One region of the Rossellomorea sp. ABR4_004 genome, then DNA from elsewhere that is predicted to be linked to it. Evidence: riboswitches for the same ligand, from Rfam matches in the RefSeq annotation. Region 1 holds a riboswitch; each other region holds the start of a gene.

Region 1 (4,780 bases):
TTTGTAATAATCGTAGCACGGTACATATACGCTGTCAAAAGAAATTTAATCAATCACTTACACGTTTCTAATAATAGGTACTTTCTACATAATGACATTTGATACAAGATCTTGTTACATCCGTTTCATAGAAGACATGCCTGCAGTTTTCCTGAATGCTCTTCACTTCTTTTTCGAGTTGGATGACTCTCTGATTGAGCTTTACGATATCATTCTTCAATTTGAGTACATGACAAAGAGGTTCATCGGTAGATGTTTGATCCATTTTCCACAAACTCCTTCGATTTTTCTTTCAATCCTTTTTCTATTTCCTTATAAGCGTCATCCATGCCATTCTCCTTCATTCCCCTTATATCATGCGATATTCTCATTGAACAAAATTTCGGTCCACACATTGAACAAAAATGGGCCGTTTTTGCCCCTTCTGCAGGAAGTGTTTCATCATGATACTCCCTTGCACGTTCCGGGTCCAGGGATAAATTAAATTGGTCATTCCATCTAAATTCAAATCGAGCCTTAGAAACGGCATTATCTCTTACTTGTGCCCCTGGATGCCCTTTTGCTAAATCCGCTGCATGTGCTGCGATTTTATAAGCAATGACACCTTCTCTCACATCATCTTTATTAGGTAATCCGAGATGCTCTTTTGGCGTTACATAGCACAGCATGGCTGTTCCAAACCAACCGATCATGGCAGCCCCTATGGCGGAAGTAATGTGATCATATCCAGGTGCAATATCTGTCGTTAATGGACCCAGGGTATAAAAAGGGGCTTCATGACAGATTTCCATTTGCTTATCCACATTCTCTTTAATCATATGCATCGGTACATGACCGGGGCCTTCAATCATCACCTGTACATCATGCTTCCAAGCAATTTTGGTTAGCTCGCCTAATGTTTCAAGCTCGGCAAACTGTGCTTCATCATTCGCATCAGCAATTGATCCGGGCCTTAAACCATCTCCTAAGGAAACGGAGATATCATAGGCTTTTACGATCTTACATATATCTTCAAAATGTGAATAAAGAAAGTTCTCTTTATGATGGGCAAGACACCATTGTGCCATGATTGAACCTCCACGGGAAACAATGCCTGTTGTACGTTCAGCCGTCAGCTGAATATACCGCAATAATACACCTGCATGAATGGTGAAATAGTCAACACCCTGCTCCGCCTGTTCGATCAATGTATCCCTGTATACATCCCAAGTAAGATTCTCAGCAATTCCGTTTACTTTTTCAAGTGCTTGATAGATCGGTACCGTGCCAACAGGGACAGGGGAGTTTCGAATGACCCACTCCCTTGTTGTATGAATGTTTTTACCTGTTGATAAGTCCATTATGGTATCGGCACCCCAACGAGTTGCCCACGTCATTTTCTCCACTTCTTCTTCAACGGAAGATGATACGGCAGAGTTTCCGATATTCGCGTTTATTTTCACATGAAAGTGACGACCGATGATCATCGGTTCACATTCAGGATGATTGATATTAGCAGGGATGATGGCCCTGCCATTTGCTACCTCTTCTCTTACAAATGAAGGATCAACATTTTCCCGGATAGCGATGAACTCCATTTCCGGTGTAATGATTCCTTTTTTCGCATAATGCATTTGAGTCACATTACGACCCATTTTTGCCCGTATCGGGGTACGTTTGATAGTAGGGAACGACTCTACGTTTGCACGAGGATCGTCTCCTTTATAGCCGTTATCTTCCGGTTCGATTTCACGTCCCGGGTAAGCCGTGACATCCTGACGTTCTTGGATCCACTCTGTGCGAACGGAAGGTAATCCTTTAGTAATATCGACTTGGTAACGCTCATCTGTATAAGGTCCGCTTGTATCGTATACACGAACCGGTTCATTCTCTTCCACGCCAAAGGTAACACTCGTCCTACTCAGGTCAATTTCTCTCATCGGTACATGTATGTCTGGCCTTGATCCTCCCACATATACTTTTTTACTGTTATTAAATTGCGTTTTTAACTCGATTGCCACTTCACTTCTCCTCCTTTTGATTGGATCTTAGAGGATACTGCGTCAGGCATCCCCATTGTTAAACAAAAGGACATGAAGACACAAAAAAGGGTCCTGAATCATCAGAACCCGAAATGTCTAAAAGTAGTAAGCGCATCAAAACACAAATAAACGCTTCCATACTACTTCCCTACGCTGGTATCATCCAGATCAGGTTCAAAGGGTCAAAGAACTTATGCGTTCTCCTCTCAGTCCAAGCAATGTATCGGACTCCCCTAGTAGAAATATTGATAGTATTCAATTGTATTACATACTATTATTACCATAATTTATTCTTTTTTCCAATAGTAGGATAGTAACAAATCAAATTAGGACATAATCACACGTTTGATTTCCATTACCTTTTTAGAGTCTATCCCTAAGTCATAGCTCCCATTATGATAGACACCTGATCCTACATGATATTCTCTTGCTTTTAGCTTGCTGTGTATTTCGCCTATATTTTTCACCGTTAAACCCGAGCCTGGCATGATAATGGGACCACCCATTTTCTCTATTTCCCTCAGTTCACCAATCGTATCCAGTCCCTTACTCACTTCAGATTTTCCTCCTGATGTGAGAATTCGATCAACATTTAAGCCAGAATGGAATATTCCTTTACATAAGGCTACTGGATCATCTGACTGGTCGATAGCGCGGTGAAAAGTAATCGATTGACCCTTCGCACTTTGTACGATCTCTTTTAAAGCGTGGGAATCAAGCTTACCTTCATGTGATAATGCGCCAAAAACGATGCCACAGCCTCCCAGTTCAACTATGGTCCTAACTTGATCGGCCATGGTATGCAATTCATCAGACTGATACGAGAAAGATTTACTATGTAATCGGATCATAATCTGAACAGGAATCGAAACAGTCTTTAATACTTTTTCTATCACATGAAAATCAGGAGTTAATCCTCCCTCATGTATGGCAGACACCAATTCAAGTCGATCTGCTCCGGATGCTTCTGCAACTTTGGCATCCTCCTCATTCAAGACTATGACTTCCAGTTTGCTCATGTTGAATTCTCCTAACGTAATGATGTTACGTTAACTTTATCACAATGTTGAAGATTGTTGAACTTGTGATGAAAAGGATTTCCCCGAAAAAATGTTGCTATTAAGAAAGAAGACAGTACGAATACGTTTACTTTATAAAACCTATAAAAAGTAACAATCTATCAGAAAAAGACAATGATTCCTCTTGCAAATCATTGTCTTACTCTCCTCACATCCAACCTTATTCGGAAAATAAATCTGGATACACGGTTTTTGCTGTTAGCTCAACGGCTTCTCCAATACGGGGTCCCGGTCTTGACATAATGTCTGAATCCAAGAAATAGACTTGGTCATTTTTCACTGCATTTACATCTTTCCAGCTTTCCCGTGACTTGATTTCAGCTGTCGGCTCGTCGACATACCCCACTGTCGTCAAAATCATATTAGGATTCCGTTTAATGATTTCTTCTTCGCCTACTTTCACCCAGCCTTTTTGGTCTACAAAAATATTCTCGACCCCAGCCGTTTCCAGTATTTCCTGCTGAAACGTTTCTGCACCTGCTGTATAAATATCAGGGGAGGGACTGATTTCAAAATATACTTGTTCTTTTTCCTTTAGTGTACTTACCTTTTCTTTCACATCTGAAATTTGTTGCTTGATGCCGTCTACCAATTCGTCCCCCTTCTTCTCTACTCCCATTACCGTTGCAATTTGTTCAATATCCCCATAAACATCTTCAAAGGTTTGGGCAGATTGAATGACGAATACGTTTAATCCTGCCTCCTCAAGCTGCTTCACTCCGGCATCATCTCCAGTGGTATAGGCAATGACAGCATCAGGCTTTAGCGCAATGACCTCTTCAGCATTGACCGTCATGGAATCCGATACTCTTTTAATCTCTTTCGCTTCTTCAGGATAGTTGTCGAATTCAGTTGCCCCGACTACCTTATCTCCAGCTCCGATGGCAAAGAGAATCTCTGTGTTACTCGGCTGTAAGGAAATAACGGTTTCCGGCACTTTCTCAAAGCTAATCTTTTCCCCCCTGTCATCAGTCACAGAATAAGACTCATTTTCAGGCTTGACTTCCTTTGTGGATGTTACTTCTTCCCCATTGCTGCACCCTGCGACAACAACCAGGATAATTGATAATAGTAAACTACTTAACCATGACTTTTTCATATTTCATCTTCCCCGCTTCTCTATATTTTTTTCGCGATACGATTTACTCACAAAAGGAATTTCTTCAATCCCTTCACATTTATTCACATACACAGCCATTACAAACAGGACATTTGCCAGTAAATGAGCGTATTTAAATAAAATATTCTCCACTTTCATCTCAGTACTGACTTTATGTAAGGCACGGACGGACTTTTTCGCTTCACTGCGACAGGTATGAAGCGTACATGCGGCTGTACAGCCTTGAGGAAGGACAAAGGTTTGGATACGATCCTCGACTTCCAACACATAACGGTCGTACATTTGGCTCAATTTATTCAAGTCCTCTTCCATGATGGCCGTCATCCCCCGCACCGAGCCATTGAGATGGTACGCCATCTCAGCTAAATATAGTAAATCGTCGTGCACTTTCGGTAAGTGTTCCGTCAATGATGACGCGAGTCCGATTTTAGTCGACAGTGAATCGGTCCGGATCTCAAAATCTACGGTTGAAACAGACTCACGCATATAGGGATAACATAAGTAGCGGAAATCCTTTGCCATATGTAAGTTCCTCCTTTCTGAATGATGTTTGTGAAACA
Region 2 (14,017 bases), 1.2 Mb from region 1:
GGAAGTAGTAATGAAGAAGTGTACAGCGAATTTATCAATCGGGCAGGGGGAAATGGGAAGATAGGGATTATCCCTGCTGCAAGTTCCAGTTTAAAGTCTTCACATGCATTTAAAGAGGACTTGTCATCATTCGGTGTACCTCAAGAAAATATCGACATTCTGCCCCTATCCAACCATGATTTTAAAGGGACAGAAGAAGATGAGTCTAACTGGATGAATAATAAAAATAATTCGTATATAGCAGAAAGTATACTGGAGTACGATGCCATTTGGTTTGTAGGAGGAGATCAAACAGATATCACCGATACATTGTTAAACCAAGATGGAACTCAATCATTAGCCCTTGAAAATATTTGGGAAATCTATCGTAATGGAGCCGTTCTTGGTGGTACAAGTGCAGGAGCTGCAATCATGAGCGATGTGATGATCGCAGGTGGTGGAAGCTATGACACTCTATCAAAAGGCTTCTCTGATACGTATGACGGCATGTCTCAACAAGAAGGCGGTCCTGGATATCTTGAAAAGGGATTAGGATTTTTCCCGTACGGTATCGTGGATCAGCATTTTGATAAAAAATCACGATTGGGACGTTTAATTGCAACCACTGCTGAACATGGAGAAGAAAATGAATTCTCATATGGGATAGATGAAGATACAGCGATGATAGTGGATAACGAAGCGAAAACCATTGAAGTAAAAGGTAGAGGCGGCGTTTCTGTAGTAGATTTGAGTCAGTCAAATCTATCACAATCATCGCATACGTATAAAAATGTACACTTATCATGGATTACCTCAGGAGATCAATTAAATTTAAACACGAAGGAATATACGATCAGTAATCATAAAGTTTCAACAAAAGACTATGAATACTACAAATATAATGCTGCTCCCCATACAGGAGTATTAACTCCGCATCCTTCACTTGCAAATTATTTAAGCTATAGCCTTCTTGATAACTTTGGACAAGATGTAGTGAAAAGCTATAGTTTTTCTAAAGATGAAGGATTTGAACTGACTTTCAAAAAAGGAGATCAATCGCAAGGCTTTTGGGGTTATAAAGATGGAAACAAAGATGATTACTCATATCTCAATGTGAAGATGGATATCGAACCAGTACAGATCTCGATTGAAACCCAATAAAATTGAACGGAAAGCCTGGGCGGATTGAAGCTCAGGCTTTTTCAAAATGAATCAACGATTACTAGGTCATTTGGAAGTATATATAATTGCTAGCATTTGTTATACTAGTGATAACATAATGATAGCGGCTGCTAGCAGTTTGATAGGTAAGGAGGGTGAACCTTGTCAGATCAAGGAAGAATGCAACTTAATGTAAGGGTTAATAAAGAAACATCAGAGAAATTGGATGAAATCGTTGAATACTATCAGCAAAACACGAAAATTGGAAGAGTTTACAAAGGTGATGTATTAACAGATATTATTCATAAATCCTATGAAATCATGCAGAAGCAAAAGGCGATTCAGAATCGGAAATATTAGTAGTTTTTATACGATTTTCTTGTCTATTCGGCGGGGGAATTCTTATACCGTTTGTATGAAAATTGGTATAATTTATGTCATACTATAGGTTACATAGTTAAAAAAAAACTGAAAGTAAAAGAGGGTATTTTATTGTGCAAATGCCGAAAAAGTTAATCAATATTCAAAAAGGTTCCGGAATTTCCCCGTACATATGGAGCATCATCAGCATCCTGCCATTTTATTTTATCTTTCAGTCCTCCTCTACAATCGAAATAGTTGTAGGGATTTCCTTGACCATCATGTTCTTTATTTCTTTGCGATTTGCTTTTATTTCAAGGGATTGGCCGGTTTATTTATGGACATCGATATTAATCGCAATATCCATTACCATGACCATTCAATTTAATTTTATCTATTTTGCTTTTTACATTGCCTACTATAATGGCAATATAAAGAACCGGGTGGCGTTTTTAACCCTATATATCATTCACTTGGTGTTAACGACGGCATCGATCAATTATAATTTTGTTATACAGGATGAATTATTTTTATCTCAATTTCCTTTTATTCTGATTATTTGGATAAGCGTCATTCTGTTGCCGTTTAATATTTACAACCGAAATAAACAGGTGCAGCTCGAAGATCAGTTGGAAGATGCTAATAAACGTATATCAGACTTGGTCAAGCAGGAGGAACGCCAGAGGATTGCCCGTGATCTACACGATACATTGGGTCAAAAGCTTTCTCTTATCGGCCTGAAAAGCGATCTGGCCAGGAAATTGGTGTACAAAGATCCAGAGCAGGCCAGAAGCGAGTTAAAGGATGTTCAGCAAACGGCACGAACGGCTTTAAGTGAAGTAAGGACAATGGTATCTCAAATGAGGGGAATTCGACTAAAAGACGAAATCGTCCGGATCAAACAGCTATTAAAGGCAGCGGAAATTGATTTCGTGATGGATGATGAGATCATGCTGCCCCAGACATCACTCTTTTTGGAAAATATCTTGAGCATGTGCCTAAAAGAAGCCGTGACGAATGTTGTCAAACACAGCAAGGCGTCACACTGTGAGCTGATCATCGAAGAATCGGATAAAGAGATGACCATCATAGTGAAGGATGATGGAATGGGAATCGAGGGAGATTACACACAGACTAAAGGTAGCGGCTTAATAGGTATGAGAGAGCGGTTAGAATTTGTGAATGGGAGCTTGGACGTTTATTCCGATAATGGGACCACTTTGATTATGAGAGTGCCGAAAGTGATCAAGCAAACAGAAAGGGAGGGAATGGAATGATTCGAATTGTTATTGCAGAAGACCAGAGAATGCTATTAGGTGCCTTAGGCTCTTTACTTAGTTTAGAGGATGATATGGAAGTGGTTGGAAAAGCAGGGAATGGAGAAGAAGCCATTGCCCTCGTCCACGAGCTGCAGCCGGATATTTGTATCATGGATATTGAAATGCCTAAAAAGACCGGTCTTGAAGCAGCGGAGGAATTAAAAGGAGAGAATTGTAAAGTGATTATCCTGACAACCTTTGCCAGGTCCGGTTATTTCCAGCGTGCATTAAAAGGTGGGGTGAAGGGTTATTTGTTAAAGGACAGCCCAAGTGAAGAACTGGCGAACTCGATTCGTCTTGTAATGGAGGGTAAACGTATTTATGCACCAGAGCTCATGGACGATGTGTATAGTGAAGAGAACCCCCTGACTGACCGTGAAAAAGAAGTGTTGGAGCTGGTTGCTGACGGGAAAAACACGAAGGAGATAGCCGATGAGCTTAGCCTCAAAACGGGTACCGTACGAAACTACATCTCAACCATACTCGACAAGCTTGAAGTTAAAAATCGAATCGAAGCCATTACTCAATCAAAAGAAAAAGGTTGGTTTAAATGATGGGCAGGGACGGACCTCCATGTTGGAGGTCCGTCCCTATAACCATAATCTATCGGATGTATATTTATCAATCCCTTCAATCACTTAAGTTTGCTTAGAAAGAGCTTCATGCTAAATGAATTCCATTTAAATTTTCATTGGGGGTATCCTTTGCTATGATTGGTTTTGTGTGGAAAGTGCCGATGGGAAATTGATGAAAGGTATTCTTTTTGGTGTTGACAAGTAAAAGAATCGTGGTACGATAACATCGAAAACAAATTTCATAGGACGATCCACTAGGGGTGCCTTCTAAAAGGCTGAGATTAAAGTGTGACTTTAAGACCCTTTGAACCTGATCTGGTTGAGACCAGCGTAGGGAAGTGGTGTTTGAAGATCACATAGAATCGAATTCTATTAAACTGATCTCAAGCCACTTTCTGTATGCGGTATGCATAATGAAAGTGGCTTTTTTTGTTGCCCATTTCGGGTCGTCTGGAAAAGGAGAAAGATACTATGTCATTTACAGCGTACTTAAGAAACGAAGTGAAGGAAATTTGGGAAGCGAGTTTTCACCATCCTTTCTTAAAAGGTATCGGGGATGGAACCCTTCCCCTTGAAAACTTCAGGTACTACATTCTGCAGGATGCCTATTACCTCTCACACTTTTCAAAGGTGCAGGCACTTGGTGCAGCCAAAGCAACAGACTTACATACTACATCCAGAATGGCAACACACGCAGTAGGAACGAATGAAGCAGAGCTTTCACTCCATGAGAATTTCTCAAACCGTTTAGGGATTACGGAAGAAGAAAAACGGCAGTTCAAACCTGCTCCTACTGCCTATGCGTACACGTCGCATATGTATCGTTCCGCACAATATGGGGGACTCGCAGATATTCTGGCTGCAATACTCCCCTGCTACTGGTTGTATTATGAGATCGGTGAACGCTTGAAATCATGTACACCTGAGGAGTCCATTTATCAGGAGTGGATCGCAGCTTATGGTGGAGAATGGTTTCGGGAGTTAGTGGATGAACAGATTCAGCGACTGGATGGATTGGCAGAAACGATGACAGAATCAGATAAGAAAAGAATGACAGAGAATTTCATTTTGAGCAGCATGTATGAATTACAGTTTTGGGAAATGGCGTACACCCTTGAGAAGTGGCCGTTTCAGACATCTCTAGATAAGGAAGGTAGAGTACATGTCTAAATTAAAGCTCACAGACATTTTAGTAACCGTCGTGATCTCCATAGGTTTTGGAATTATATATAAGCTATGGGGACCGGTTTACAACCTGTTAAAGCCATTTGGATTGCATGCTGATCAACTGATCTATGGTATGTGGTTCATGGCGGCAACCGTTGCTTTTTTAATCATTAGGAAACCTGGCGTCGCACTTCTGGCAGAAATTGCAGCGTCTTCAGGGGAATTTCTCATGGGAAGTGAATGGGGCCTCGAGGTGCTCCTGTTCGGTTTGATCCAAGGTTTGTTTGCAGAGTTGATTTTTCTTATCACCCGCTATAAGCGTTATGATGTCATCATCATTTGTACAGCAGCTGTGGGCTCTGCATTTGGCTCAATCCTGATGGACTACTTTAAGGGGTACATGGGAGACCTCGTTCTGTGGAATTTATCACTTTTTATTGGTGCCAGATTAATAGGATCCATCGTGATAGCAGGCATAGGAGCCTTTTATCTTGTTAAGGCTTTGGAGAAAACGGGGGTAACCAGTTTGGTCAGACGTGCGGACCAAAAAGATTATGATGTCTTGAATCAGTAAAGGAGGAAAGGACGATGCATATAAAAAATCTGCGCCTTACATTTTCCGGTTCAGAGAAACTGATGTTTAAAGACATAAGTCTTTCGATAGAAGACGGAGAAAAGGTATTGTTACTCGGGCCATCTGGTTGTGGCAAATCCACACTCCTCCAGGTTTTATCCGGTGTGATACCCCATTCCATAGATGTGCCGATGAAAGCTGGATCGATTGAACGCCCTGAATCCTTCGGGTATGTCTTTCAAGATCCGGACGCTCAATTTTGTATGCCCTATGTAGATGAGGAAATTGCTTTTGTTTTGGAGAACAACCAGATTCCAAGAGACGAAATGCCAGGGATAATCAAAGAATTGTTAGAGAAGGTGAATTTAAGTCTGAGGGATTCCCATACGAAAATCTCCTCTCTATCAGGGGGGATGAAGCAAAAATTGGCGATTGCTTCTGCCCTTGCGCTCCAACCCCACACGCTATTTCTGGATGAGCCTACATCGATGTTGGATGAAGAGAGTACAAAATCGGTATGGGAAACAGTGAAAAGGACATGTAAAGATAAAACGTTACTTATCGTTGAGCATAAGCTGAGTCACGTACTGGAGATCATTGATCGTATTATTCTATTCGATGCGATTGGAAGAATAGTGGCTGATGGTCCAAAGGCTCACATTTTATCACATTTCAAGGAAACATTGAAATCAGTAGGGGTATGGTATCCGGACGCGTGGAAAGATTATCTTTCTTCCCATCCTCCGGAGAAGGTGAACCCGTCTGGAAAAAAGAATTTAAAGCTAGAAAACTTCAAAGGGTATATACACAAAGAGGATAAGATTCACATTGAAAAGGCCGTCAGCTTTAAAGGTGAGTGGATTGCAATCACAGGAAATAACGGAGCAGGGAAATCAACATTACTCCACAGTCTCATGAAATTCATCCAAACGACCGGGACGTATGAATTATATGGGAGACAGGTGAAAGGAAAGAATGTTCCAGAGGAATGTACGTTTGTTTTTCAAAATCCCGAGTTTCAGTTTGTAACACACAGTGTGTTTGATGAAGTTGCGTATACTCTTCGGCTCAAGAGAGTGGACGAAGGGATAGTGGAGGAAAAAGTGCATGCACTATTGAAGCGATTCAAGCTTGATCCATACAAACATCATCATCCCTATCATTTATCCATGGGGCAAAAGCGCAGATTAAGTGTCGCAGCGTCCCTTGTCAGGAATAAAGATATTCTATTATTGGACGAACCGACCTTTGGGCAGGATTCCCATAATACGTATGCGTTACTTGAGATGCTTCAAGACTATCAAAAAGAAGGATCTACCATTCTGATGGTGACACATGATGAGAACATCATTACTCACTTTGCATCCAGAGTATGGGTGATTGAAAATGGGCGTCTCACCCAGGATTTCTATAATGAGATTGCAGGTAGTAAAGCAATATGAATATAGAAATTGAGCATAGAGAAACCTGGCTCCATCAAATCAATCCCAGCTTTAAGCTCTTGACCTTGATCGGGATTTTTGTATTTCTGCTTTTTATTCATTATCTTAACTGGTTGTTATATTTGAGCTTTCTCTTTTTTCTCCTGTTATGGGTTTTCTCAGGGTATTCATATAGAACCGTCAGTATAATGATCCTACCCTTTTTTCTTGTTTTCATCTCTACAGCTTCATCAATGATTTTATTTGGGAAAGGTGAAACAACATGGATGAAATGGGGATTGATCCACATTACCGAAGAGAGCTTTTATCGGGGGATCCATGTTGGATTGCGTACCATTGTATTCGCTATATTGGGATTACTATTTGCTCTTACTACGAGACCGGTGAAGCTTTTCTACTCCCTCATGCAGCAACTGGGATTAAAACCTAAGTATGCATATAGTTTTATGGCCGGATTCAGACTAATCCCCATTATGATTGAAGAATTCTTCACGATACGAAACGCCATGAGAGTCAGGGGAGTTGAAGAACAAAAAGGAATAAAACACGTATTCCATAAAATGAAATCGTATTCCATTCCCTTGCTTGCCCAGAGCATCAGAAGAGCCCACAGAATTGCAGTAGCCATGGAAACAAAGGGGTTTGAAGGAAGTGGGCAACGAACCTATTTCTACAAAGTGACCTTTTCCAAATATGATGGATATTTCTTGGGGAGCATTCTCATCATGATTGGGCTCAGTTATTTTTTTTCTACCCATCTACCTATTTTTCCGACGGGAGATGTTCGCTTTGGGAATTGAAACAAGAAAACAATTACATGTGATTTCAACAGGAAAACAATCAGTGGAAGAATTAGTGAAAATCTCGAAGTCCGTTTACCCATATCTCGACATGCTCCATCTTCGCGAAAAGCAGTGGACGGGGAAAGAAATGGCTGAGGCCATTGATCGACTAGTAGCAGCAGGAGTCCCCTTTAAAAAAATATGTGTGAATGATAGGGCAGACATTGCCCTTATGAAGAATGTAAGAGGGGTGCAGCTTGGCCATCAGAGTGCTGATATCAGCTTAGTGAAGAGTGCTTTTCCTTCCTTACAGATTGGTGCTTCTGTACATTCCGTTGAAGAAGCAAAACAGGCAACGATAAGCAGAGCGGATTACCTGCTCTATGGAAATATCTATTCTACCTCTTCAAAGCGGGGTATGCCTGGCAGAGGTTTGGCAAGCTTAGAGAAAGTGGTTCAATCTGTCCCGATTCCCACTATTGCCATAGGAGGCATTACACCTGAACGTGTATGTGAGATTACGGGAACCGGAGCAAAAGGGATCGCTGTCTTATCAGGTATATTGCTTTCGACGAATCCATTAGATGCAGCCCGATCTTATTATAAACAATTACACAGGGGGTGAGCTAGCTTGATAAAACAGTATGATGCTTTGATTGTTGGAGGAGGGGTGATAGGCTGCTCCATTGCTTATCAAATGTCCAAAAGAGGAAAAAAAGTTCTACTGATAGAGAAGGATAGACTGGCAGGAAAATCATCGAAAGCAGCTGCAGGCATGCTCGGCGTTCAAACCGAATTGAAGGGGGACGGCCCTTTGTATCATCTGGCGAAGGCGAGCCGTGATATGTATCCTTCCTTAGCGACGGATTTAAAAGAGATCAGTGGAATGGACATTGAATATGTGGAAAATGGAATGATTAAGCTGGCGAGAACGGAGGAGGAAGCACAGGAGTTAGTAGAAACGGCTTCTATAGCATCCCTTGGGGAACAAATTAGATGGCTTTCCCCCAACACTCTATTTTCCTATGAACCTCATCTTTCAAAAGATGTGGCAGGCGGATTATACATTCCGAAGGATGGGAACGTCTCAGCACCAAAGCTTACACAAGCCTTAGGGTTGGCTTCGGAAATGCAAGGTGCAGAAATCAGTGAATATACAGACGTGTATGATTTTATGAAAGAGAATAACAAAATCACTGGAGTCAGGACGTCTAAAGGTGACTTTTATGCAGATGAAACGATTGTAGCTGGCGGTGCTTGGAGTCAATTCCTCTTGGATCGACTGAATATGAAATTCAAAAGTTTTCCAGTTAAAGGTGAATGCTTTTCCGTTAAGGTCACCCGGAAAATAGTGGAGCGGACCATCTTTACAGAAGGCTGCTACATTGTTCCAAAAGCGGGTGGGCGTCTTTTAATCGGTGCAACGGAGCATCCCCGTACCTTTGATGAAACGATTACCATAGATGGATTAATGAACCTTATGCATTTGGCCACAACCATCCTTCCTGAATTGGTTGATGCCAAGTGGGAAAAAGCTTGGGCCGGGATACGGCCTCAAACAGAACAAGGGGTACCGTTTATGGGGAGAAGTGAAGAATGGGAGGGACTTTCCATTGCAACAGGGCATTACCGTAATGGTATACTCCTGGCGCCCATAACTGGAGTATTGATGGCAGATCTGATAGAGGGGAAGGAATACCATCCCCTACATTCATACGTAAGGAGCTGAGAAGGTGGATTTACGAATTAACGGACAGCTGGTCACGGTGCCGGAATCAATTTCAACAGTATTGGAATTGATTCATCATTTTAACCTGGAAAACCGAATGATCATCGTTGAACAGAACCAAACCATCCTTGAAAAACAAGAGTACAAGATCACCAAAGTGAAACAAGGGGATACCTTAGAGTTAGTCCAATTTGTAGGAGGCGGTTGAAAATGTTGAAAATCGGAAAGTACACATTCCATTCAAGACTATTACTGGGAACGGGAAAATACCCTGACTTTGATATTCAGAAAAGAGCTGTCGAGGTTTCAGGTGCAGAAATTCTTACATTCACGGTTAGGCGCATGAATATCTTTGAGCCCGGTCAACCCAATTTCTTAGAACAACTGAATCTTGAAAACTATTCATTATTACCGAATACAGCAGGGGCTAAATGTGCTCAGGAAGCGGTCCGGCATGCACAATTGGCAAGAGCTTCAGGGCTCTGTGACATGATTAAGGTAGAAGTGATCGGATGTGATAAAACGCTACTGCCCGATCCCGTCGAAACCCTGAAAGCAACAGAAGAATTAATAAAAGAAGGCTTTACAGTACTTCCATATACTTCTGACGATGTTGTTCTTGCAAGGAGATTAGAAGAATTGGGGGCCCATGCCATCATGCCGGGAGCGTCCCCTATAGGTTCTGGACAGGGAATCATCAATCCAGTCAATCTCCGTTTCATTATTGAGCAAACAAAGGTACCGGTCATTGTGGACGCCGGAATTGGTTCTCCCTCAGATGCAGCTCTTGCAATGGAACTCGGGGCGGATGCTGTATTACTCAATACAGCCATCTCTTCGGCTAAAGATCCCGTTATGATGGCGAATGCTATGAGGCTTGCGGTTGAAGGGGGACGATTCGGATTTGAGGCTGGAAGAATTCCGAAGAAACGTTATGCAACAGCAAGCAGCCCAGAGGAGGGAATGAGTGTTTGATAGAAGATAGATATTCAAGGCAAACGCTGTTTCACCCCATCGGAACAGAGGGACAAAAGTTAATAAGAAATAAACATGTGTTGCTGATCGGGGCGGGAGCACTGGGAACAGGCAATGCAGAAGCCCTTGTGCGTGCAGGTATCGGGAAGTTGACGGTTGTGGATCGTGATTATGTAGAATGGAGTAATTTACAACGTCAGCAGCTATATAACGAGGAAGATGCAAGAAATCGAATCCCCAAAGCTGTAGCGGCAAAAAAAAGACTCCAAGCGATTAATTCAACTGTGAATATTGAAGAGCATATACTGGATGCCATGCCGGAAGAGATGTTGAGACTTGCCAAGAACGTAGATCTTATCATCGATGCAACGGATAACTTTGATACAAGAATGATCATAAATGATATCTCTCAAAAATATTCCATTCCTTGGATTTATGGTGCATGTGTTGGGAGTTATGGACTATCATTCACTATTCTTCCCGGTATCACCCCCTGTCTTCAATGTTTGATCGAAACTGTTCCAATCGGTGGGATGACCTGTGATACAGTGGGCATCATCAGCCCTGCCGTTTCAACAGTGGTGGCTTATCAAACAACGGAAGCATTAAAGATACTGGTAGAAGACATGGAGGCACTTGGAAATAAAGTGGTCTCGTTTGATTTATGGAAAAATGAGCATACTTCCCTGGATGTGAGCAAGCTGAAAAGGCATGGATGCCCTTCATGTGGAGAGCATCGTACATTCCCCAGTCTGAAATACGAAAATCAAACCAAAACAGCAGTCCTTTGTGGGAGGGATTCAGTTCAGATCCGTCCAGTCACAAAACCTGACATCGATCTTATTGAACGATCAAAATCGTTAGAACTCCAGGGGAAACAAGTTGTTAGAAATCCATATTTGATTTCATTCGAGGTTGAATCCTATCGAATCGTACTCTTTCATGATGGACGAACTCTCATTCACGGAACAAAAGATATAAGGGAAGCAAAATCGGTTTATCATCGTTATTTAGGATAAAGGGAGGAGAACAACATGATTCAAAAAGCATTGACGATTGCCGGATCTGATTGTGGCGGTGGAGCGGGGATCCAGGCAGATCTTAAGACGTTTCAGGAGCTGAATGTCTATGGAATGTCTGCCATCACAGCAGTGACGGCGCAAAATACAAGAGGTGTACAAGGTGTGTATCCATTATCAGCTGAGGCTGTCGTTGATCAATTAACATCGATTGCTGAAGATTTACCTCCCCAAGCCATCAAAACGGGCATGCTGGTGAACGAAGACATTATTTCTCATGTTGCCGACTTTGTTCGATTACACTCCTGGAAGAAGCTCGTTGTGGATCCTGTCATGATAGCAAAAGGGGGAGCAGCTTTATTGGAGAGGGAAGCCGTTAACGCATTGATCAATGAATTGATCCCCCTTGCGTTTGTGGTCACGCCGAACATTCCTGAAGCCGAGGCCATAACCGGGCATGAAATCCTCACTGAAGCTGACATTAAAAGAGCGGCTAAAATATTGTTCCAAATGGGGGCAAAACATGTGGTGATAAAAGGTGGACATCAATCTCATGCTCAATCTAGTCAAGCGACTGACATCCTCTTTGATGGAAAAAGATTTTATGAGTTTAGCAGTCCGAGAGTCTTCACACCACATACTCACGGAACAGGGTGTACATTCTCTGCTGTGATTACAGCACAATTAGCAAAAGGACTTACGGTCAGTGGGTCTGTCCAAACGGCCAAACAATTTATCACAGCCGCAATCGGTGACTCACTGGGCATTGGGAGTGAGCACGGACCAACGAATCATTGGGCGTACCATGCAGGTGTGAATGCATGAATCTAAGAGAAAGTCTGCAGTTATATTTTGTGATGGGAAGCCCTAATTGTGAGAAGCATCCGGCACATGTATTAGAGGAAGCCCTTTTAGGCGGTGTTACCATGTTTCAATTTCGTGAAAAAGGTATGGAAGCTTTAGAAGGTGATGCGAAAGTTGAGCTGGCTCATGAGCTGCAGCGTTTATGTTGTAAACACGGTATTCCTTTTATCGTGAATGATGATGTAGAGCTGGCTTTATTAATGAACGCTGATGGAGTACATATCGGTCAGGAGGATGAACCTATCGAAAAAGTCCGTCGGAAAATAGGAAATAGAATACTTGGTGTCTCCTCTCATGACGTGAATGAAGCAAGGTTAGCTATGGAGTCAGGGGCAGACTATCTTGGAGTTGGTCCAATGTTTCCTACCAATACGAAGAATGATTGTAGAGAGGTCAGTGGCCCTAAAATCATTCGATCAATAAGAACAAATGGTATCGATATCCCCCTTGTCGGGGTCGGAGGCATTCATACGGGAAATGCTTCTCAAGTGTTGGCAGCTGGTGCGGACGGTGTAGCAATCATTTCTGCGATTTCAAGACATCCCTTTCGTACGGAAACCTTAGCCCAAGTTGTTCAACAAAGGCTTTTACGATTGTAATCGATCCACAATAAAAAATAAAACCACTATAACAACATATCTCATACTCCCTCATCATACTATACAGTAGACCTCGGTCTAACTTGTATCATCATCGACGATAAGAGGGAGGGGTAAGAATGAATGTCTGGTTTGTTTTGTTAAACATTTTGGTGTTTCTTGTTCTCATTGGTGTATTACTTTATATGCAAAAGAAAAATGTTTCGTTTTCAAAACGGGTGTTTACCGCTCTGGGGCTCGGAATATTATTTGGGCTTGGATTACAGTGGGTATATGAAGCCGGGGATGAAAATGTCACACAATCGATTGAATGGTTTAACATCGTAGGAACCGGCTATATTAAACTACTGCAAATGATTGTCATGCCTTTAGTGTTTGTGTCGATTATATCAGCCTTCACTAAATTAAAACGGTCCCATAATTTAGGAAAGATCTCTGTGCTGATCATTGGATTGCTGGTAGGCACAACAGCCGTTGCTGCAGCTGTCGGGATTGGTACGACCTTGGCTTTTGATTTGGAAGCGATCCAGATTGATCAAGGAGAGGCAGAAGCGGCAAGGGGTGTTCAATTAGAGGAGAGAGCAACGTCCTTAGAAGGTCAGAGTTATCCTCAAAAAATTCTCGAACTTTTGCCTGCGAATCCGTTCTTGGACTTTACAGGGCAAAGAGCAACCTCGACGATCGCTGTCGTTATTTTCGCTGCTTTCATCGGTATCGCTTACTTGGGGGCACAGCGCAAAGAGCCAGAGGCTGCTGAATTCTTCAAGAAGATCGTGGATTCCGTTTATGCTGTAGTGATGAGAATTGTGACTTTGGTGTTACGACTCACTCCATTCGGTGTGTTGGCCATCATGGCTAAGACCGTGGCATTAAGTAATTTTGATGCCATCATGAAGCTTGGAGAATTTGTTGGAGCATCCTATGTTGCCTTGATTATCATGTTTGCCATTCACTTAATCATGCTTACTCTTACTGGTTTAAATCCGGTCACTTATATGAAAAAAGTATTTCCTGTATTAGCATTTGCTTTTACATCGAGATCCAGCGCCGGAACACTTCCGCTTAACATTCAAACACAAAAGAATAAGTTGGGGGTTTCAGAAGGGGTTGCCAACTTCTCGGGATCATTCGGATTATCCATCGGTCAGAACGGTTGTGCAGGTGTGTATCCTGCCATGCTTGCAGTGATGATTGCGCCGACAGTCGGGATCAATCCATTAACTCCTTCCTTTATTCTTACGCTCATCGTAGTGGTGGCCATTAGCTCCTTCGGTGTTGCAGGCGTCGGAGGCGGTGCTACATTTGCGGCTATCCTGGTTCTATCCGCCATGGACCTTCCTGTAGCGTTAGCGGGTCTTTTGATTTCTGTTGAACCTTTGATTGACATGGGGCGTACAGCAGTTAACGTGAGTGGTGCGATGACATCCGGGGTGATAACAAGTAAAGTGACAGGGGATTTGGATAGCGAAACG
Region 3 (14,017 bases), on a different contig from region 1:
CTTATCATTGCCTTTTCGGTTTATGTCATCTTAAGAGGAATAGCTATTTTCTTTGGCAAAGCAGGGAAAGGCTATCTGGAAAATATTCAATCTCAAACAGGACGTCTATATCTGCAATTAATAGGTGGCTACTATATATTATCAGGAGTACTTGGCCTGCTTATTCCACGATTAGACTGGAAAACAGAAGAGATATACTTTGCAATTGCAATTTTTGCGATTTCATCGGTTGTTTTCTGGGTAACATTGGATCTCTTTATGAAACGTGATCGAAAAAAACTACAACAAAATTAATATGTTTTTCATTAGCTTCGGAATCATTCCGGGGCTTTTTTTATACTTTTTTACTGGCTGTTTTCTAAAAGCGCTTTAGTAAAGTTTGTTGCTGTTGTAGAGGAGAAAGTAATAGTTGATTTCCGCTCCAGGATGCTCGCTTTCCGCGGGGCTGGCGGTGAGCCTCCTCGGCTGCGCCTCCGGGATCTCACCTGTCCAGCTCCGGCGGCTAGCCCCTCGAGGTCATAAGCTAAATGGGCCAAGAAGGCAAAGAGCGCCTTCTCGGCCCATTCATCTTATGCTTTTCGGGGCAGGTCAAGCCGCCTGTGCTTTTCGAACTGTCCAGCTATTCCCGCAGGAGTCGAGCATCCTTCGGCTACAATCAACCTTCTGAGCATGTACCTTAATGGAAACCAATAACAACAAGAATTTTAGCAAACAATCTCATTTAAGGTAAGTAGAGGTTGATTGAAGAAGAAATATTTTTTCTTGTTACATTGTTTTCTTGCACACCATGAAGCTCTGTCATGAAAGTTCTGTTAAAGATGGTGAGGGGAACTGCGTAGACTCCTGCGGAAGTACGGTCGTGCCGAGACCCCGGAAGCGAAGCTGAGGAGGCTCGGCCGAACGTCCGCGGAAAGCGGAGCGGTTCCCCTCACCATCTAGCCTACACTTATTGACAGAGCCCTTGGCAGGCAGATTTATGTTTAAAACAACAAAATTCATTACTGAAAAATATTAAAAAATCCCATACATTCAAAAGAATGTTTGAATATTATCAGGATTTCTTTTATACTATATTCAAATGAGTATTTGAATGTTAGGGGGTGAAGTGATGAAAGAGAAGGATGTATGTGAAGTAGCGTGTGTGGAAGATGAAAAGGTCAATCGCTTAAAGTCAATGATTTTATCACAAAATACCTCTAAGGTAGCTGAAATCTTTAAAGCACTTTCTGATCAAACAAGAGCGAAAATTGCGTATGCACTCACCATCGAAGAAGAACTATGTGTATGCGATGTGGCAAATATCGTCGATGCTTCAACAGCGACCGCATCACATCATTTGCGTTTGTTAAAAAAGCAGGGGTTAGCCAAATTCAGAAAAAAAGGCAAGCTCGTTTATTATTCCTTAGACGATCATCATGTAAAAGAGTTAATTGAAATTGCCTTGACTCATCAAATGGAGTTGGAGGAACGGGACCGGTAAACCAGTCGCGAAATGATCCAAAGTATTCATTTTTTGGTTATTATTCAACGATTTGAATGGTCTCAGTTGAATAAGAATCAGAGAAAGAAAGTGAGGGATGTCAAGTGGGCCACGACCACAGTCATGGACACAATCAGAATAAAAAAGCATTATTAATCAGTTTCCTATTTATTTTTACCTTTATGATCGTAGAAGTCATAGGTGGAATCGTAACAAATAGTCTTGCTCTTCTTTCCGATGCGGGACATATGCTTAGTGATGCAGCCGCAATAGGTCTTAGTTTGGCAGCTTTTTATATAGGTGAGAAGGCATCGGATAAAGGGAAGACGTATGGGTACAAGAGATTCGAAATACTGGCGGCGTTTATTAATGGCATCACGCTGATTCTCGTTTCCCTCTATATTTTCTGGGAAGCGTATCATCGTTTCATGGATACTCCTGTGGTTTCACCAGGTATGATGGTGATCGCCATCATAGGTCTGGTTGTAAACATTATCGTGGCATGGATTTTAATGAGAGGAGATACGGAACATAATTTGAATGTTCGAAGTGCCTTTCTTCATGTACTTGGTGATATGTTGGGTTCAGTAGGGGCCATCGCAGCCGGACTCTTGATTTATTTCTTTGATTGGAACTTGGCTGATCCCATTGCATCTGTCATGGTTGCCATCTTAATTGTCATTTCCGGATGGAGAGTAACGAAGGATTCTATTCATATCTTAATGGAAGGATCTCCAAAAGGTATTGATACGGAAAAAGTGAAAAATAGCCTGGCAGCTGCCCCGGGAGTCATTGAAGTGCATGATCTTCATGTCTGGTGCATCACGTCGGGATTCACAGCCCTAAGCTGCCATGTGGTGGTGGGAAACGAAGTGAATCGAGATACGGTTTTATTACAACTCTCAGCCTATCTTGAAGAGGAATTTGGCATTCATCACTCTACGATTCAGGTTGAGGGGAGAACTGTCACAGAGGGCCATCATCACATTTGTACGTAACAGCGCGCGATTTCACCTAATATTTCCAATGTGTAAGAGGATGTTTAGTTCACTCTGGATTTGGGGTATATCCTCAACTGGAGGGATGAACATGTTACATCAAGAAAATAAATCAGAGAAGCAAAAGACACCTGAATTTAAAAAGGATTTCTATATTCAACAATTATTAAGGATTGGCGTATATAAATATTTCGGTAAGCAGCTTTATGAGCTCTCAATGAATGAACTGCAAGAAGTCTATCTGGAATATTACGTTGGTGGAGGTATAGCGAATTAAAAAAGACGAACCTTTTAGAAAAAGGATCGTCTTTTTTGCTGTAGTAAGACTTATTATGGCACATCATGTCCCATAGAAGTTTGCAAGATTTCAAACCATTGATCGTGGTTTAAAGAAATGGAAAGAGAGTCGATTGCATGTTGAATGCGTTCTTTTTTACCTGAACCGACGATGGGCATAATCTTTGCCGGGTGATTAAGAAGCCATGCATATAGAACTTCATCAATACCCTTTGCACCTGTTTCTTCTTGTATCTTATTCAATGCATGTTGAAGACGAATGGCTTTTTCATCCTCTCCTCTGAAGATTGCCCCGCCTGCGAGTGGAGACCAGGCCATCGGCGCGACACGCTTCTCCTGACAAAGATTTAACGTACCGTCTTCAAAGTTTTCTAAGTTATAGGCCGACAATTCAATTTGGTTTGTGATCAATGGAAATGGCAAATAAGATTGAAGCATATTCCATTGATGATCTTTAAAGTTTGATACTCCGAAATGACGCACCTTACCTTCTTCTTTTAATTGAGTGAAGGCTTCAGCCACTTCTTCTCCATTCATAAATGGATCAAGCCTGTGAATCAATAATAAATCGATATAGTCCGTTTTCAGATTCTGCAGGGAGTTTTCAACAGAAGCCAAAATATGCTTTTTACTCGTGTTGTAATGATGTGTTTTATGTTCCGGGCGGTTGTCGGAAGGCAGGACAATACCGCATTTCGTTACAATCTCCATTTTTCCCCGTATAGATGGCTGAAGGTTGAGAGCCTCACCAAATAAGGCTTCACAAGTATACGAGCCATAGATATCTGCGTGATCAAAAGTCGTGATTCCGTTTTCAATATTGTGCAGGATTAAAGAAAGAGTGTCTTCCTTTGATTGATTCCAGTCTGCAAGTCTCCACAACCCATGTATGATTCGTGAGAATGATAAGTCTTCCGTCATTTGTATTCTTTGCATCGATGCAACCTCTTTTCATATGGTATGTAGACATTCTTTCATAGTCATACTAAACGTATATTACTATGTTTGGAAAGGAATTAAAAATGATTGACCCTCTTCAAGATCTATTATTGAACTGGAAGGTTCATCCTTCCTCCATAGAGAGCATGGAAAGTTCTCCGAATGTTTATAAGGTGAAGAGTCGGGAGAAGACATTTTATTTGAAAAAGAGATTGAACTCTTCAGTGGAAAAGCGAATAGAAGAGCTGCTCTTAACTTCTTTTTTACTGGAAAAGGGACTTGCTGTTGAAAAGCCGCTGTTAACTGTTTCACAACAGCCCTATGTACAACAACATCAAGTTTTCTACTCCCTGTATCAAGCTCTGGAAGGACAGCCATTACAAGTCTATTCCTTAACTTCTATGGAAAGGATGGGAACGCATCTCTCTCAACTCCATAGCAGGCTGAAACAATACGTCAGTAAATACGAGGTAGAAGAATGGAAAGTTGAAACACATTTGAGAGAGTGGATAGGCGGAAAGGGTACTAAAATGATAGAAAGGTGGGGTGAGGGGTTTCTTGGCAGGCTAAATGAATGGTCTTCTTCCTATAGCAAATTACCCCATCAACTCGTCCATAGTGACTGTCATCCCCGTAATATCCTTATGCACGAAGAAACGGTGACAGGAGTCATAGACTTCGAGAGGATACGAAAAGCACCCCGTATTGCAGATGTCTGTTACTTTCTTGCAGGGATGCTCAAAGACCAGTTCAAGCAAAGGGAGGATGAGCAATTTGAATGTATCCATGCCTTTATGGTGGGCTATCAGGCCGATGGTACTTTAACTCAGGAAGAAAAGGAACTGATGCCATTCTTAGTCATTATCATTCTTCTTCAATACACCTTTTTTTACAATCAAAAAGGGTATTCACACGTTGTATCTGCATACATCCCTTTCATTAACAGGCTGGTAAATTCCGGTGTTTGTGAACGGGTATTTCAAATGTAAATCTATTTAAGAGGAAATGCTTGAATATCCACCTTTTCTGTGGCAAAGTAGGGAAGAAGATAACGTTTAATTTCATAGTACAAGTGTAGGGGGACCGGTGTGGCCGGTTGAGATTGTATCCTGACAGATACTGACCCTTTGAACCTGAACTGGCTGATACCAGCGTAGGAAACATTCTCTTAAACATTACATCATCATGTTTAACAATGCGTCCCTCGCTGAAGCTTGGGGCGCTTTTTTTGTTGTGTCCTAACGTTATAAGGTATTTTACATTCATTCTCTCTACTATGTGAAGAATAGAGAATAAACGTTACAACTACATACAAGGATTTGAGGAGGAATCATGATGAAAAAGTGGATGTATATCATCAGTTCTGTCTTTCTTTTAACTGCTTGCAGTGGAGGAGAAAATACATCAGAACAGAAAGAAGGTCTAAAAAAGATTTCGGTTGTACTCGACTGGACACCGAATACCAATCACACTGGATTATATGTTGCAAAAGAAAAAGGATATTTTGAAGAACAGGGACTTGATGTGGATATCATCTTACCTGGTGAGGCAGGGGCAGATCAACTCGTTGCCTCGGGTAAAGCTGAGTTCGGGGTTGGATATCAGGAAAGTGTCACCCAAGCAAGGGTACAGGACGTACCACTCGTATCTATCGCTGCGGTCATACAGCATAATACATCCGGGTTTGCTTCACCTAAGGATAAGGGTATAACGACTCCAAAGGATTTTGAAGGGAAAAGTTATGGAGGATGGGGATCAACTGTAGAAAAAGCCGTCATGACGTCTATTATGAAACAAGAAAATGCTGATGTAGAGAAAGTGGATTTTGTAAACATGGGAGATACAGATTTCTTTACTGCCGTGAAACGGGATGTTGACTTTGCATGGATCTACTATGGATGGACGGGGATTGAAGCAGAGCTTCGCGGTGAGGAATTGAATATGATGTACGTAAAGGACTACTCTGAAAAACTGGATTATTACACCCCTGTTTTGACGACGAATGAAAAGATGATTAATAAAGACCCTGAAACGGTCAAAGCATTTTTAGCAGCTTCTTCAAAAGGCTATGAGTTTGCAATCGACAATCCAAAAGAGGCCGGTGAAATCCTTTTAGGTGCAGCTCCGGATCTTGATAAAGAATTAGTCATGAAGAGTCAGGAATGGCTGGCTCCTAAATACAAGGATGACGCTGACAGATGGGGAGAGCAGAAGCACGAGGTTTGGGAAAACTATGCTTCATGGATGTATGATAACGATTTATTAGATAAGGAACTGGACAGTAAAAAAGCATTCACAAACGAATTTTTACCAAAATAAGAGGTGAACAAAATGGGGAACGCACTCGTAAGCATACAAATTATTCCGAAGACGAAAAATGGTGAAGACGTTATACCATACGTGGATGAAGCCATCGCGGTCATTGATAAATCTGGTGTCCGTTATGAAGTCCATCCATTAGAAACAACAATGGAAGGGAATCTATCTGACTTATTTCAGGTGATTGAACAAATGAATGAACGAATGATTGATATGGGCAGCTCAAACGTCATTTCTCAAATCAAGGTATTATATCAGCCAGCCGGGATTGAAATGAATCAATTAACGGAGAAGTATAAAGGATGAAAGCATGGATATCGAAAGGATGGAGACCCTTCTTGGTCATCATCCTTTTATTCATCATTTGGGAATCCACCATTAGAGTATTTGAGGTGCCGGCATGGCTAATGCCTTCACCTTCAGAAATATGGGCGGAAGGAGTCGCCTCATGGTCCACGTTTACAGGTCATCTTGCTTCGACAACCCTCCTTACAATCGGTGGGTTTGTGATTGGATGTACGATTGGAATCGGGACTGCGGTTGGGCTGCACCTTCTGCCTAAGGTAAGAGAAGCGATATATCCTCTTATGATTTTGTCTCAAAATATTCCGATCATCGTCCTGGCACCTCTACTTGTAATCTGGTTTGGATTCGGACTATTGCCGAAAATCATTGTCATTACCCTGATTTGCTTTTTTCCGGTAGCCGTCTCGGCATTGGATGGATTCCGGCAGACAAACGCAGAGTACATCCTTTATATGAAAATGTCGGGAGCGACAAAAAGTCAAATCTTTCGAAAAGTTGAATGGCCGCATTCACTTCCTTCCATTTTCTCAGGATTGAAAATTTCAGCTACCTATAGTGTGATGGGGGCGGTGATTTCTGAATGGTTAGGTGCCCAGAAAGGAATCGGTGTCTATATGACTCTCGCCTCTTCTTCCTTCAGGACAGACAGGGTATTTGTAGCCATCTTCATGATTATGCTGCTCAGCCTCGTTTTCTTTGGGATCATTTTGGTATTGGAGAAAATCATGATTAAATGGAATCGAAAGGAGGACAGGTAACATGACGACTTTATCCATACAAAATATGTCTAAATACTTTGATGGGGAGCTGATCCTCGATGAGCTATCCCTTCATGTTGAAGAAGGTGAGTTCGTCTCGATCCTTGGTCCTTCCGGAAGCGGGAAGAGCACCCTGTTTCATGTGATCGGTGGGTTGTTCACACCAGATTCCGGAGACATTCAATTAGATGGAAAATCGATAAATGGTCAAAGAGGGACCATCAGTTATATGCCGCAAAGTCCGTCCCTCCTGCCATGGAGAACCGTGATGGAGAATGTGATGCTTGGCCAGGAGTTACATGGGAAGAGAGATAGGGATAAAGCGCTAAGTATGATTGAACGGGCGGGCTTAAAGGGGTATGAGAATGCGTATCCTGATGATTTATCCGGAGGGATGAAGCAGCGGGTGGCGTTCATTCGTGCCCTTGTCAGTCCTCAATCTTTTTTATGCCTGGATGAGCCCTTTTCTGCCCTGGATGAATTCACGCGATTGGACATGCAGAAATGGCTCCTTTCCATTTGGGAAGAAGATTTGAGTTCCGTTCTATTTGTAACTCATAATATCGACGAAGCCCTGTTCCTGTCAGACCGGATCATTGTATTATCGACTCGGCCAGCCAGGGTCCAGAAGGAGTTCAAAGTACCATTTCCCCGTCCCCGGGATAAAGAAATTCTCTTGACGGAGGAGTTTTTGAAATGGAAAACGAGTATTTTTGAGGAGCTTTCTCAATATGTGTAAACCTTCCTTGATTGATGCCCATATTCACTTGGATTTATACGAAGGGTACGAGCGTGATAAGATTCTGCAGGAACTTGATCTGTATTCTGTAGAAGCGCTCATCTCTGTATCGTTCCACCTTCAATCGTCGATGACAAATATAGATCTCTCAAGAAGAGATGCAAGGGTCAAACCTGCTGCAGGATTCCATCCTGAGCAGGATCTGCCTTCTGATGGAGAAGTCGAGGAGCTTCTATCATTGATTGAGCTGCATCAACACGAAATAGTGGCGATCGGAGAGGTGGGATTGCCATATTATAAAATGAAGGAACACCCTGAAGTTGAAGTGGAGCCGTATATCGATCTTTTGGAACGGTTTATGATCCAATCAAAAAGGATCAATAAACCGATCATCCTTCATGCCGTGTATGAGCATGCGCCTATCGTTTGTGATCTGTTAGAAAAGCACTCCATTGAAAAAGCTCATTTTCATTGGTTCAAGGGAGATGAAAAGACGATTGAGAGAATGAAGGAAAATAACTATTCCATCTCCATTACTCCTGATGTCCTTTATGAGAAGGAAATACAAGACCTGGTTAAGAAGTACCCAATCGAGAGACTTATGGTTGAAACGGATGGCCCTTGGCGTTTTGAAGGGATCTTCCAGGGGAGGATGACCCACCCAGGAATCATGCATCGGTCCATTGAAAAAATCGCCGAAATAAAACATATCAAAGAAGCAGAAGTATATAAACAACTGTTTAAGAATACAACCGAATTTTATGGGATTTCCTAAATCAGGCTTCTCTTGCATCATTGGTGCAGGAGAAGTTTTTTTATAAACATCTTTTACCATCATATTTATCACGAAGATAACAAAAAATGATAGTAATGACGTTTAGGGAAAAGGTGAAAAGAATGGAACTGAATGATCAATATATGCCTTATCAAGCAGGCGATGTAGTATATGTGATTTATCGGAATCCGCATACACAAAGTGTAGCCAACGTGCAGGAAGCAGCCGTTGTGCATGATCCGGAAAATCCGAACGAACTGGCATTATTTTTATATGAAACCTATTATCCTTTAACACATGAAATTGCGGTGTATTCTTCAGAAGCTGAAGCTGAGCAAGCCTATACTCAATCATTTGGAGACCTGTAGGAGGGATGAATCATGGTTAAACCGTTCGTGCCACAATTGGTCTACTTTGAACCGAATGCCTTGGAATATCCCCTTGGTAAAGAACTCAAAGAAAAATTTGAAAAAATGGATGTGGAAATCAGGTACACAACATCGCATAACCAGGTTCGTAATTTGCCGGGGGACAACCATTTTCAGAAATACCGGATTGCCAAATCCACATTAGTAGTCGGAGTGAGAAAAACGTTGAAGTTTGATACATCCAAACCGTCTGCTGAATATGCCATCCCATTTGCAACAGGGTGCATGGGTCACTGTCACTATTGCTATCTGCAAACAACGATGGGGAGTAAACCATATATACGAACGTATGTGAATGTGGATGAAATATTTGAATCGGCGGACAAGTATATTGCAGAAAGGGCTCCTGAATTCACACGCTTTGAAGCTGCTTGTACGTCCGATATCGTAGGGATCGATCATCTCACTCATACCCTAAAACGAGCCATCGAGCATTTTGGCGAATCCGAGCATGGCAAGCTTCGTTTTGTGACGAAATTCCATCACGTCGACCATCTGCTTGATGCCAAACATAATGGGAAAACCAGATTCCGGTTCAGTATCAATGCCGATTATGTGATTAAGAATTTTGAGCCTGGTACATCTCCTTTGGATAAGCGACTTGAGGCCGCGGGGAAGGTTGCGAGAGCGGGGTACCCATTAGGATTCATTGTGGCACCTATCTATATCCATGAAGGATGGAAAGAAGGATATAAGCAAATGTTTGAACATTTGGAGGCTCACCTGCCGGAAGAAGCGAAAAAAGATTTAACCTTTGAATTCATACAACATCGTTTCACAAAGCCGGCTAAAAGAGTCATTGAGAAAAATTATCCGATGACAAAGCTTGAACTTAATGAGGAAGAACGTCGATATAAATGGGGTAAATACGGGATTGGCAAGTATATTTATCAGAAGGATGAAGAGCAGGAAATGAAAGATCATCTGTATGCTTATATGGAGAAGCATTTTCCAAATGCGAAGCTGGAGTATTTCACCTAAAAAAAAGGGACTGATTACAATACAATTTCGGTTGTAATCAGTCCTCTTAATGTAGTTGTGGAAGAAGATTTTCTAAATCTTTCACCCGTATGGCAATTTCATCACATATTTCTTGATAGTGCACCCATTCTTCAATAAGTGTCTTGGAACGCTTCCTTGGATTAGGCAAATTCCAATAGATGACTTTATCTTCTAATTCAGATGGAATCTCTATCTTATCATCAAATTCTGTATCCTGAATCGCAACAATAACCGAAGCGTCATCAAGTTCATTCATCTCGATGCGAGTAAGTGGGAAGGTACTAATGTCGATACATAACTCTTTCATTGCTAAAATGCTGAATTCAGCACGATTCTCGGTAACCCATCCGGCACTTTTAAACGACCAATCCGACACATCGAGCTTCTCGGCCCACCCTTCAGCTATCAAGCTGCGCTGTTGACTACTTGAAAGAAAATAGACTGTTTTATTCATTTTGGGTATGTTCCTTTCTATTTTCATGCTGTTATTACTATTTACCCAATCACGTAGCATTTAATCATTAAAAGAAAAAAAGAAAAGATTGGAAATCGATTTGTAGTCATAAAGATTCATTCAACTCCCACATATTGTGATGGGTGTGAGGTGAAATGTAGTAAAAATGTTTTAATTCACCCCTAATCTTCTTCAATTATTAAAAAAATCAGTATAATAGGAAAAGGAGAATGAAGATGGAGCAAACAAAATGAATGGAAAGGCAGTTCAGGAGAAGATAATAGAAAAATTCAAAAAATAATAGTTTTGCAAAAAGTAATTAAGGGTAAACATCTTTTAATTATTTTGTATTCAATAGGGGAGGTACATCTATGAAATTTAATTTAACAACTAAGATTATTATTGCCTTGATACTAGGGGCGATTGTGGGATTACTGCTTAATATTTTTGCTAAAGATATATTTGATATATTAGATCCTTATCTATTTACTCCGTTAGGGAAGATATTCCTTAACCTCATCAGCATGCTTGTCGTGCCAATTGTTTTTCTATCCATCGTTCTTGGATCTGCAGGACTTGGTGACCCTAAGAAGCTGGGGAGAATAGGGTTGAAGACCATCGTTTTCTTCTTAGTGACTACCTGCATTGCCATCGTGATCGGTTTATCTTTGGCTTATGTCATTGATCCCGGTTTGGTAGAGGGAATCGACAAAACACAATCAGAAGGTTTTGAAACGGAAGAGGCTCCTCCTGTGGGAGAGACCCTCATGAACATTATTCCAAAAAATCCACTGACGGCGATGACAGAAGGAAATATGCTGCAAATCATTGCGTTTGCCATCTTTATTGGATTTGGATTAACAGCTTTAGGGGATAAAACAAAAGGAATATTAAAGCTTGTTGAACAAGGTAATGATCTTATGATGTACCTTGTGACACTCGTGATGAAATTCGCTCCATATGGAACATTCGGATTAATCGCTTCAGCAATAGGAAGCCAGGGTTTCAGTGCGTTAAAGGCGATGTGGCTTTATTTTGTCGTCGTTCTTGCAGCATTGATCATTCACGCCATCGTTACCTATGGTGGAACGATCCTCCTTCTGGCAAAAAAGAATCCGCTTTGGTTCTTCAAGAATTTCAGTTCTGCGATGAGTGTAGGATTCAGTACATCAAGCAGTAACGCGACGCTTCCCATCTCTATGGATGTCGCCCAACAGCGTTTAGGCGTGTCGAAATCAGTCAGTTCATTCGTTCAACCATTGGGAGCTACCATCAACATGGATGGTACTGCGATCATGCAGGGGGTTGCAACCGTCTTTATCGCCCAGGTATATGGTGTTGACTTATCATTGGAACAACTGATTACAGTTGTACTGACGGCTGTATTAGCCAGTATCGGTACAGCAGGGGTTCCTGGAGTGGGATTGATCCTTCTTGCGATGGTATTAAGCAGTGTAAACCTGCCGGTAGAAGGAATTGGATTAATTCTGGGGATTGACCGCCTGCTTGATATGGCAAGGACTTCCATCAATATTTCAGGAGATGCAGCCTGTGCGTTGTTTGTATCAGAATCTGAAAAGAAACGTACAATTAAGGAACAAAGAGGAGAGGCGTAATCTTCTCATATATTAAATCGAGTCTATCGCCTGTAAAGGCGATAGACTCGATTTTTTTATATCTATTTAATCTCTTGGTAGCGCTCTAATGCCCGATTTCTCGCGGATTTATGGTCCACGATTGGATAGGGATAATCTTCTCCCAGGATGACCCCCGCATCTTCCAGAATATCCACGGAAGCTTCTGAAGGGTTGTGGATATGTTTATTGGGAACCTCTTTTAATTCGGGAACCCACATTCGGATATAAGTGCCTTCTTTATCGAATTTTTCACTTTGAAGGGTAGGATTGAAAATACGAAAGTAGGGGGCTGAATCAAAGCCGGAGCCTGCAACCCACTGCCAGCCCATTGAATTATTGGCGAGGTCTGCATCAATCAGTGTATCCAAAAACCATTTTGCACCATCTTGCCAAGGAATCAGTAAATGCTTGGTCAGGAACGATGCAACAATCATTCTGACACGGTTGTGCATGAACCCCGTTGCCCATAATTCTCTCATTCCTGCATCAACGAGTGGATAGCCTGTCTCTCCTTTTTTCCATTTTTCCAAATGATCCCTTTCCTTGTGCCAACGGAATTCCTTGAATTTCTCATTTACAGGTCGTGTGGTGGACTCAGGAAAATGAAGCAGGACGGAGTAGGAAAAGTCTCTCCAAATTAATTGTTTAATGAAGGGTTCAACCTGAGTACCTTCTTTGTCAAGGAGTGAATGATACAAGCTTCTCACCGATATGACACCAAGAGTTAAGTAAGGGGATAAGGTGGAATGATGGCCTTTTGCAGGGAAGTCTCTTCCTTCCGAATAATCGTTGATGCTTTTTTTAATAAATGCATTATACCTTTTAATAGCTGCTTTTTCGCCGGGTTCCCAAATGCTTTCCATGATGTGAAACCAGGGAATAGAGGGCAGGAGATTTAAATCGTCCATGGATATACCCTCCGCATCAAGGTCCGGGACCTTCACTTTCTTCACAGATGGGAGAGGTTTCGGGATGTCCTCCTTCCTTAATGATTTATAAAATGCTGAGTATACTTTATAAGGAGTGTCGTCATCTTTTTTGATTTTCCAAGGGGGAAGAAGAAGTGTCCCTTCAAAGGTTTGAACATCTATTCCTTGTGAGGATAAAGAACGGGCTAAAGCGAGATCCCGCTCATAAACTCTTGGATCATAGACTCTATTCCAATAAACCCCTTGTGCATTTGTTTTCTGAACCCATTGGGGGAGCAGATCTTCTAGTTTTCCTTTATCTAGCCAAAGTTGTCCGTTAATCGATTGAAGGGCCTTCTGGAAGGACTCTAAATTCTGAAAAAGCCACCACTTCTTAGCTTCTCCAGGGGGAGAGTGAGAAGTTTCCTCATCCAGGATATATAGAGGAATCACCATTCCTTCTTGAGAAGCTCTATATAGAGCAGGGTGATCGTGAATCCGAAGGTCCTCCCTAATAAGGACAATGATGCGTTTTGTCATGATTTTCCCTCCTAATAGCCGAATTCGTCAATTCTTTACCTAAAGTATAGTAAAATAAAGATGGTGATACAAAAATCAATGGGTTTGATCAAAATATTTAAATATTCTTGAAAATGGAAATGAACATAGTGTAATATTACACTATAAAAGAAGTAAGGTGTGAATCGATGACAAAAGAAGAGATCGTTCTAATCATTTCAGATAAATTAAGGCTAATACGAACAGAGGCAGGTTATACACAGGATAAGATGGCGAACATTATAGGATTATCAAAAAAAACCCTTGTTCAAATTGAAAAAGGAAGAGTCATGGCCGGCTGGACAGCGGTCATTGCCATCTGCGCATTGTTCAAAGATAGTGAAACCTTAACCACTAGTCTTGGGGGGGAGCCCCTTGAAATCATAGAGACCCTAGCGCGGGAAGGCATTGATTATCGA

Evidence for each region. Region 1 has a riboswitch for thiamine pyrophosphate ahead of thiC (phosphomethylpyrimidine synthase ThiC). Riboswitches for the same ligand answer to the same signal wherever they lie in the genome.
Region 2: it holds a riboswitch for thiamine pyrophosphate, as region 1 does, so the genes downstream of both, tenA (thiaminase II) here and thiC (phosphomethylpyrimidine synthase ThiC) in region 1, are expected to answer to the same signal.
Region 3: it holds a riboswitch for thiamine pyrophosphate, as region 1 does, so the genes downstream of both, ACXAF2_RS23050 (ABC transporter substrate-binding protein) here and thiC (phosphomethylpyrimidine synthase ThiC) in region 1, are expected to answer to the same signal.

The regions. Positions count from the first base shown of each region.
Region 1 is NZ_JBSWVM010000001.1:1,385,117-1,389,896, forward strand. Features, by position in the region: gene ACXAF2_RS07270 (hypothetical protein) at 68-265, opposite strand; gene thiC (phosphomethylpyrimidine synthase ThiC) at 243-2,000, opposite strand; TPP riboswitch at 2,150-2,266, opposite strand; gene ACXAF2_RS07280 (copper homeostasis protein CutC) at 2,348-3,040, opposite strand; gene ACXAF2_RS07285 (ABC transporter substrate-binding protein) at 3,261-4,199, opposite strand; gene ACXAF2_RS07290 (hypothetical protein) at 4,203-4,742, opposite strand.
Region 2 is NZ_JBSWVM010000001.1:172,664-186,680, reverse strand. Features, by position in the region: gene ACXAF2_RS01070 (cyanophycinase) at 1-1,140, shown strand, start outside; gene ACXAF2_RS01065 (hypothetical protein) at 1,303-1,500, shown strand; gene ACXAF2_RS01060 (histidine kinase) at 1,641-2,777, shown strand; gene ACXAF2_RS01055 (response regulator transcription factor) at 2,774-3,373, shown strand; TPP riboswitch at 3,641-3,748, shown strand; gene tenA (thiaminase II) at 3,866-4,564, shown strand; gene ACXAF2_RS01045 (ECF transporter S component) at 4,557-5,135, shown strand; partial or broken gene ACXAF2_RS01040 (ABC transporter ATP-binding protein) at 5,213-5,611, shown strand; gene ACXAF2_RS01035 (ABC transporter ATP-binding protein) at 5,624-6,577, shown strand; gene ACXAF2_RS01030 (energy-coupling factor transporter transmembrane component T family protein) at 6,574-7,377, shown strand; gene ACXAF2_RS01025 (thiamine phosphate synthase) at 7,367-7,984, shown strand; gene thiO (glycine oxidase ThiO) at 7,991-9,088, shown strand; gene thiS (sulfur carrier protein ThiS) at 9,093-9,296, shown strand; gene ACXAF2_RS01010 (thiazole synthase) at 9,299-10,063, shown strand; gene ACXAF2_RS01005 (thiazole biosynthesis adenylyltransferase ThiF) at 10,063-11,082, shown strand; gene thiD (bifunctional hydroxymethylpyrimidine kinase/phosphomethylpyrimidine kinase) at 11,098-11,907, shown strand; gene thiE (thiamine phosphate synthase) at 11,904-12,545, shown strand; gene ACXAF2_RS00990 (L-cystine transporter) at 12,665-14,017, shown strand, end outside.
Region 3 is NZ_JBSWVM010000010.1:6,657-20,673, reverse strand. Features, by position in the region: gene ACXAF2_RS23080 (hypothetical protein) at 1-294, shown strand, start outside; gene ACXAF2_RS23075 (ArsR/SmtB family transcription factor) at 1,109-1,480, shown strand; gene ACXAF2_RS23070 (cation diffusion facilitator family transporter) at 1,585-2,478, shown strand; gene ACXAF2_RS23065 (Fur-regulated basic protein FbpA) at 2,570-2,755, shown strand; gene ACXAF2_RS23060 (aldo/keto reductase) at 2,809-3,711, opposite strand; gene ACXAF2_RS23055 (phosphotransferase enzyme family protein) at 3,777-4,703, shown strand; TPP riboswitch at 4,781-4,891, shown strand; gene ACXAF2_RS23050 (ABC transporter substrate-binding protein) at 5,050-6,033, shown strand; gene ACXAF2_RS23045 (thiamine-binding protein) at 6,046-6,339, shown strand; gene ACXAF2_RS23040 (ABC transporter permease) at 6,336-7,097, shown strand; gene ACXAF2_RS23035 (ABC transporter ATP-binding protein) at 7,099-7,836, shown strand; gene ACXAF2_RS23030 (TatD family hydrolase) at 7,829-8,611, shown strand; gene ACXAF2_RS23025 (transcriptional regulator SplA domain-containing protein) at 8,734-8,979, shown strand; gene splB (spore photoproduct lyase) at 8,992-10,020, shown strand; gene ACXAF2_RS23015 (low molecular weight phosphatase family protein) at 10,067-10,495, opposite strand; gene ACXAF2_RS23010 (dicarboxylate/amino acid:cation symporter) at 10,867-12,111, shown strand; gene ACXAF2_RS23005 (cryptochrome/photolyase family protein) at 12,174-13,580, opposite strand; gene ACXAF2_RS23000 (helix-turn-helix transcriptional regulator) at 13,748-14,017, shown strand, end outside.